DNA from 2 places in the Streptomyces flaveolus genome. Region 1 is predicted to be linked to the other one. Evidence: riboswitches for the same ligand, from Rfam matches in the RefSeq annotation. Region 1 holds a riboswitch; the other holds the start of a gene.
The links. Region 1 has a riboswitch for glycine ahead of gcvP (aminomethyl-transferring glycine dehydrogenase). Riboswitches for the same ligand answer to the same signal wherever they lie in the genome.
Positions count from the first base shown of each region.

Region 2: another riboswitch for glycine. It lies ahead of gcvT (glycine cleavage system aminomethyltransferase GcvT); the one in region 1 lies ahead of gcvP (aminomethyl-transferring glycine dehydrogenase).

Region 1 is NZ_JBIWKU010000007.1:10,017-13,414, forward strand. It holds gene ACIRG6_RS21635 (DNA polymerase IV) at 1-369, shown strand, start outside; gene ACIRG6_RS21640 (PRC-barrel domain-containing protein) at 520-897, opposite strand; glycine riboswitch at 1,055-1,150, shown strand; gene gcvP (aminomethyl-transferring glycine dehydrogenase) at 1,325-3,398, shown strand, end outside.
Region 2 is NZ_JBIWKU010000011.1:35,979-39,376, forward strand. It holds gene gcvH (glycine cleavage system protein GcvH) at 1-185, opposite strand, end outside; gene gcvT (glycine cleavage system aminomethyltransferase GcvT) at 300-1,418, opposite strand; glycine riboswitch at 1,462-1,578, opposite strand; glycine riboswitch at 1,579-1,673, opposite strand; gene ACIRG6_RS28765 (AAA family ATPase) at 1,853-2,518, shown strand; gene ACIRG6_RS28770 (enhanced serine sensitivity protein SseB) at 2,599-3,398, shown strand, end outside.

The DNA of each region.
Region 1 (3,398 bases):
CAGGAGCCGGGCGACGAGGCCGCCGAGGAGCACCGGCAGGCGCCCGTCGAGCGCCGCTGGCCCTCGGGGCACGACGTGCGGCACGCGGAGCTCGGACACGGGTGGGTGCAGGGCAGCGGTCTGGGGCGGGTCACGGTGCGCTTCGAGACGCCGTACTCCGAGCCCGGCCGGGTGCGGACCTTCCCCGTCGACGATCCGCGGCTGACACCGGCCGAGCCGCTGCCGCTGGTCGCGTCGGCACCGCGAAGACCCGAGGAGGACGGGGCGACGGCGGCCTCCGCCGGAGAGGGGGCCGCGGGCGCCTCGACCCCGGCGGCCCGTTCAGCCGCCGGGGTCGCCGACCCGGGGGGTGCGGGGGCGGCCCCGTGAGCCGCGGCTGTCGGATCGTGGTGTGAGGCGCCCAGACTCGAGGTGAGATGCGTGGTCGTCGGTGCGGTGGGCGTGAAGGTCCCCGCGCGGGGGCCGGTCGGGTGGTGTGCCCGGCGGCAGGTCCGCGGTCGGCGCCGGGGTGCCGGGGCCTCAGCCCTCCTCGTTCCCCGTGCCCGCCAGCTTGCCGAAGTCGTGGTCGGGGAGCGGGGGAGCGGCGGCCACGTCGAGGCCGTAGTGGTGGTAGAGCTGCAGTTCCTGTTCCGGCGAGAGATGACGTCCGACTCCGAAGTCGGGCGCCTCCTTGATCAGGGACCGGTCGAAGGGCACGCGCAGGGCGCCGTCGACCAGCTCGCTCGGCTCCAGGGGCACGAAAGCGTCCCTGCTGAACAGGCCCGTGCGGATGGCGGCCCACTCGGGGACGCCGGTGGCATCGTCGAGGTAGACCTCGTCGACGGTGCCGATCCTGGTGCCGTTGCGGTCGAACGCCTTGCGGCCTATCAGATTCCGCGGATCGATGTCGGTACGCACGGGCCCTCCACTAGGTCGCACTCCGGTCGCAAACCATCCGGCGAATCATCCGTCAGTACTACAAAAGGGCACATTGGGGTGAGCGGCCACTCGAAGGTGCGCTCAGTCACTCGAAGACCTGTGCGTCCGCCTCGCTGGTAGGCTGGCAAACGGCTGCTGACCCCGTGCGGGAGAGTCCTCCAGACATCATCGGAGGCGCCGAAGGAGCAAATCCTCCCCGGAATCTCTCAGGCACACGTACCGCACGGACGAGGTCACTCTGGAAAGCAGAGCGGGTGCCGACGGCCCCTGCTCTCACCGACGGTGAAAGCCGGCAGCCCTCGGGCGGCCCGGTGAAGCTCTCAGGTCGAGATGACAGAGGGGGAGGCCGTCCGGGCACCCGTGCCGTGGTGCCCCTCGAAGGTCGTCAGACCAGGAGGCCTCCGCAATGACCGCCCCTCGCATTCCGCTCTCCGAGCTCGAACAGGCAGCACCCTTCGAGCAGCGCCACATCGGCCCCGACCACGAGGCCCAGGCCAAGATGCTCGCGCAGGTCGGCTACGGCTCGCTCGACGAGCTGACGGCCGCCGCGGTACCGGATGTGATCAAGAACGCCGACGCGCTGGACCTGCCGGGCGCCCGCTCCGAGGCCGAGGTACTGGCCGAGCTGCGCTCACTGGCCGACCGCAACCAGGTCCTCGACTCCATGATCGGCCTGGGCTACTACGGCACCTTCACCCCGCCGGTCATCCTGCGCAACGTCATGGAGAACCCGGCCTGGTACACCGCGTACACGCCGTACCAGCCGGAGATCTCCCAGGGCCGCCTGGAGGCCCTGCTGAACTTCCAGACCATGGTCGCCGACCTCACCGGCCTGCCGACCTCCGGCGCCTCGCTGCTCGACGAGGGCACGGCGGCCGCCGAGGCGATGGCCCTGTCCCGGCGCATGGGCAAGAACAAGAAGGGCCTGTTCCTGGTCGACGCGGACGCGCTGCCGCAGACCATCGCCGTGATCCGGACCCGCGCCGAGCCGACCGGCGTCGAGGTCGTCGTCGCCGACCTGAGCGACGGCATCCCGGCCGAGGTCGCCGAGCGGGAGATCAACGGCGTCCTGATCCAGTACCCGGGCGCCTCCGGTGCCGTCCGCGACATCAAACCGGTCATCGACCAGGCGCACGAACGCGGCGCGCTCGTCACCGTCGCCGCCGACCTGCTCGCCCTCACGCTGCTCACCTCGCCCGGCGAGCTGGGCGCGGACATCGCCGTCGGCACCACCCAGCGCTTCGGCGTGCCCATGGGCTTCGGCGGGCCGCACGCCGGCTACATGGCCGTGCACGAGAAGTTCGCGCGCAGCCTGCCCGGCCGCCTCGTGGGCGTCTCCGTGGACGCCGACGGCAACAAGGCCTACCGCCTCGCCCTGCAGACCCGCGAGCAGCACATCCGCCGCGAGAAGGCGACCAGCAACATCTGTACCGCGCAGGTGCTGCTCGCCGTCATGGCCGGCATGTACGCCGTGTACCACGGGCCGGACGGGCTGCGGGCCATCGCGCGCCGCACCCACCGGTACGCCTCGGTCACCGCCGCGGGCCTCGCGGCCGGCGGCGTCGAGATCGTCCACGGCGCCTACTTCGACACGGTCACCGCCCGGGTGCCCGGCCGGGCCGGGGAGATCGTGCACGCCGCCCGCGAGAACGGCATCAACCTGCGCCTCGTCGACGCCGACCACGTGTCGTTCGCCTGCGACGAGACCACCACGCGCGCCCAGGTCGGCGGCGTGTGGAACGCGTTCGGCGTCGAGGGCGAGGTCGAGGCCCTGGACGCGAGCGCCGAGGACGCGCTGCCCGACGCGCTGCTGCGCACGGACGACTTCCTGACCCACCCGGTCTTCCACGCGCACCGCTCCGAGACGGCGATGCTGCGCTACCTGCGCCGCCTCGCCGACCGCGACTACGCGCTGGACCGCGGCATGATCCCGCTGGGCTCCTGCACCATGAAGCTCAACGCGACCACCGAGATGGAGCCGGTCACCTGGTCCGAGTTCGGGCAGCTGCACCCCTTCGCGCCCGCCGAGCAGGCGCAGGGCTACCTCACGCTCATCCGTGAGCTGGAGGAGCGGCTCGCCGAGGTCACCGGGTACGACAAGGTGTCGCTCCAGCCGAACGCCGGGTCGCAGGGCGAGTTCGCCGGACTGCTCGCCGTCCGCGGCTACCACCGCGCCAACGGCGACGACCAGCGGACCGTCTGCCTCATCCCGTCCTCCGCGCACGGCACCAACGCCGCGAGCGCGGTCATGGCCGGCATGAAGGTCGTCGTCGTCAAGACCGCCGAGGACGGCGAGATCGACGTCGAGGACCTGCGCGCCAAGATCGAGAAACACCGCGACGAGCTGGCCGTGCTGATGATCACGTACCCCTCGACGCACGGCGTCTTCGAGGAGCACGTGGCCGACATCTGCGCCCAGGTGCACGACGCCGGCGGTCAGGTGTACGTGGACGGCGCCAACCTCAACGCCCTGGTCGGCC
Region 2 (3,398 bases), on a different contig from region 1:
GACTCCAGTTCGCCGCAGGTCTCGCCCGCGGACACGGTGGCGCCGACCTCGGGGAGCTGGACGAAGACGACGTCACCGAGCGCGTTGGCCGCGTGCTCCGTGATGCCGACCGTCGAGACGCCGTCCTCGGCGCCCGACAGCCACTCGTGCTCCTTGCTGTAGCGCAGCTGCTGGGGGTTGCTCATGGCCTGAATTCTCCTGTACGCGGGGGAGTGGTGGTGACGGGGGGACTACGGAACTGCTGGCTGGGAAGCGCCGGACGCGTACGGGGGCGCCGAAGGGCCCCGCACGCCCAGTGTCTACTTCTGGCGCTTGTAGAAGGGCAGGGCCACGACCTCGTACGGCTCGTGGGTGCCCCGGATGTCCACGCCGACCCCTGCGGTGCCCTCGGCCGCGTGCGCCGCGTCGACGTACGCCATGGCGATCGGCTTGCCCAGCGTCGGGGACGGGGCGCCGGAGGTGACCTCGCCGATCACCTCGCCGCCGGCGACGACCCGGTACCCGGCGCGCGGGACCCGGCGGCCCTCGGCGACCAGGCCCACCAGCACGCGGGGCGGGTTCGCCTCGGCCCGGGCAGCGGCCTCCTGGAGGGCGGCCCGGCCCACGAAGTCGCCCTCCTTCTCGAACTTCACCACCCGGCCGAGCCCGGCGTCGAACGGCGTCAGCGCCGTCGTCAGCTCGTGCCCGTACAGCGGCATGCCCGCCTCCAGGCGGAGCGTGTCCCGGCAGGACAGACCGCACGGGACCAGCCCGGCGCCCTCGCCGGCCTTGGTCAGCGCCTGCCACAGCTCCACGGCGTGCTCCGGCTTCACGAACAGCTCGAAGCCGTCCTCGCCGGTGTACCCGGTGCGCGCGATGAGCGCGGGGACGCCGGCGACGGTGCCGGGCAGACCCGCGTAGTACTTCAGGCCGTCCAGGTCGGCGTCGGTGAGCGACGCGAGGATGCCGGGGGACTCCGGGCCCTGCACGGCCAGCAGCGCGTAGGCGTCGCGGTCGTCGCGGACCTCGGCGTCGAATCCGGCGGCGCGCTCGGTGAGCGCGTCCAGCACGACCTGGGCGTTGGAGGCGTTGGCGACGACCATGTACTCGGTCTCGCCCAGGCGGTAGACGATCAGGTCGTCCAGGATGCCGCCGTCCTCGCGGCAGATCATGGTGTAGCGGGCACGGCCCGGCTTCACGCTGCCGATGTTCCCGACCAGTGCGAAGTTCAGCAGGCCGGCGGCCTGCGGGCCGGTGACGGTGATCTCGCCCATGTGGGAGAGGTCGAAGAGCCCGGCCCGGGTGCGCACCGCGACGTGCTCGTCACGCTCGGAGCCGTAGCGCAGGGGCATGTCCCAGCCGGCGAAGTCGGTCATCGTCGCGCCCAGCGCGCGATGCGTGGCATCGAGCGCGGTACGGCGGAGTTCGGTACTGCTCATCGGTCGTTCGTCTCCCAGGACAGGACAGGACGGGCGAGGGCGGTCCTCCCCATCTGTCATCGGAACCTGAGAGGTTCGCCATGACCACCGCGGTACGGCGGTCAGGACTTGCACCTTGGGTGGGGCAGCCGTCGAACGGCGGCCCGCTTTTCAGATGTGCCTCGCCCGCGCGGTAACGGGGCCTGAGAGATTCAAGGGAGGGACTTGCTCCTTCGGCGCCCCGGCGATGGCCGGGGACTCTCCCGCGCGGATTCAAACGGCCGGTATGCAGTTGGCGCCGCCATCATTGCACGCCCGGCCTGTTCGTGGCAGACCGTGATCTGTAACCGGCTTGTGGCAGTAAGCGCACGAAAACGCGAGACCGCCGCATTACCTTCTCTTTACACTCGACGGGGACGGGAACTCGTGAACCGCCCCAGGGGAGGACGATCACGGTGAACAGGACCACGGCTTACGCAACGACCTCGGGCATCGCGCTGCCGAAGCGGCCCGCCCCGACCGAGGGGGCGTGTGCCGACATGCCCGCACCCGTCGTCCGCGATCTGCGCGACCGCGACGGCCGCAGCCCGCACGCCCTGCTCTTCGGGCCCCGCGACGTCGTGGTGATCACCGGCCTGCCCGGCAGCGGCAAGTCCACCCTGATGCGGCGCACGGTGCGCGGCCTGCGCATCGACTCCCAGGACACCCGCGACCGCTGGGACCGCCGCATGCCGCGCCTCCTCCCGTACGCCCTCTACCGGCCCCTGGTCCGCCTCGCCCACTACGCCGGGCTGCGCCGCGCCCTGCGCTCGGGCGAGGGCGTCGTCGTGCACGACTGCGGCACGCAGGCCTGGGTGCGCGGCTGGCTGGCCCGCGAGGCCCGCCGCCGCGGCGGCACCCTGCACCTGCTGCTCCTCGACGTCGGCGCCGACGACGCCCTGGCCGGCCAGCGCGAGCGCGGCCGGGGCGTCTCCCGGTACGCGTTCCTGCGGCACCGCGCGGCGACCGACCGCCTGCTCGCCTCCGTGACCGGGGGCACCCTGCCCGCCGGCTGCGCCTCGGCGGTCCTCCTCGACCGCGTGTCGGCGGACACACTGCACCGGATCGCCTTCACGGGCTGAGGTGACGGACCGTGTGCCGCTGGGGCCGAACGGGTTAGCCTTTTCAGCCACAGCAGCGGTACCAGGCAGGCGGTAGGCAGATGGACTTCCCAGCGGACTTCGCGGACCTCTCACCGGAGTTCCCGGCGCAGGCGCATCCCCACCCGCACGGTGGATGGCCCGGCAACGAGCTGGAGGAGGTGCTGTCCGCCTCCCTCGGCGTGCCGGGCGCCGGCGGCCGGATCGTGGAGGTGCTCGGCCGCAGCTTCGTCTGGGTCCCGCTGCCCAACGGCGGCGGCCCGGACACCGGCCCCCTCGACCTGCCCACGGTGGAGATCGACGGCCAGGCCCATGTGCCGGTGTTCAGCTCCGAGGAGCAGCTCCGCCGGGTCGCCGGCCCCCACATGGGCTACACCGTCGCCCCCGCCGCCGAGTTCGCCCGCGGCCTGCCCCCGCAGGTCGGCATCGCCGTGAACCCGGACGGCACGGTCGGCATCCCGCTGCCGCCGGCCGCCGTGGCCGAGCTGTGCCGGGCCGGGCGCACCCCGCTGGACGGGCCCGCGTCCGGCGGCCGGGTCCGCCTGTTCGAACCCGACTGGCAGGACGACCCGGTGGACTTCCTGGCCGCGGCCTCCGCCGAGTTCGCCGCCACCGGCGTCGTCCGCACCGCCCGCCGCTGCCTGGCCGCCGTCGAGACCGCCGACCCGATGCTGTTCGTCGGCGTGGAACTGACCCACTGGGAGGGCGACGCCCGCGCCCTCCCCCTCGACGCCCTCGGCCGCGCCCTCGGCACGGTCCCGGTCAAGTGGCCGGTCAACCTGGTCCTCCTGGAAGCAGCCCAGGACCCGGTCTGCGACTGGATGCGGGCACACGTCCGCCCGTTCTACGACCAAGACCGGTG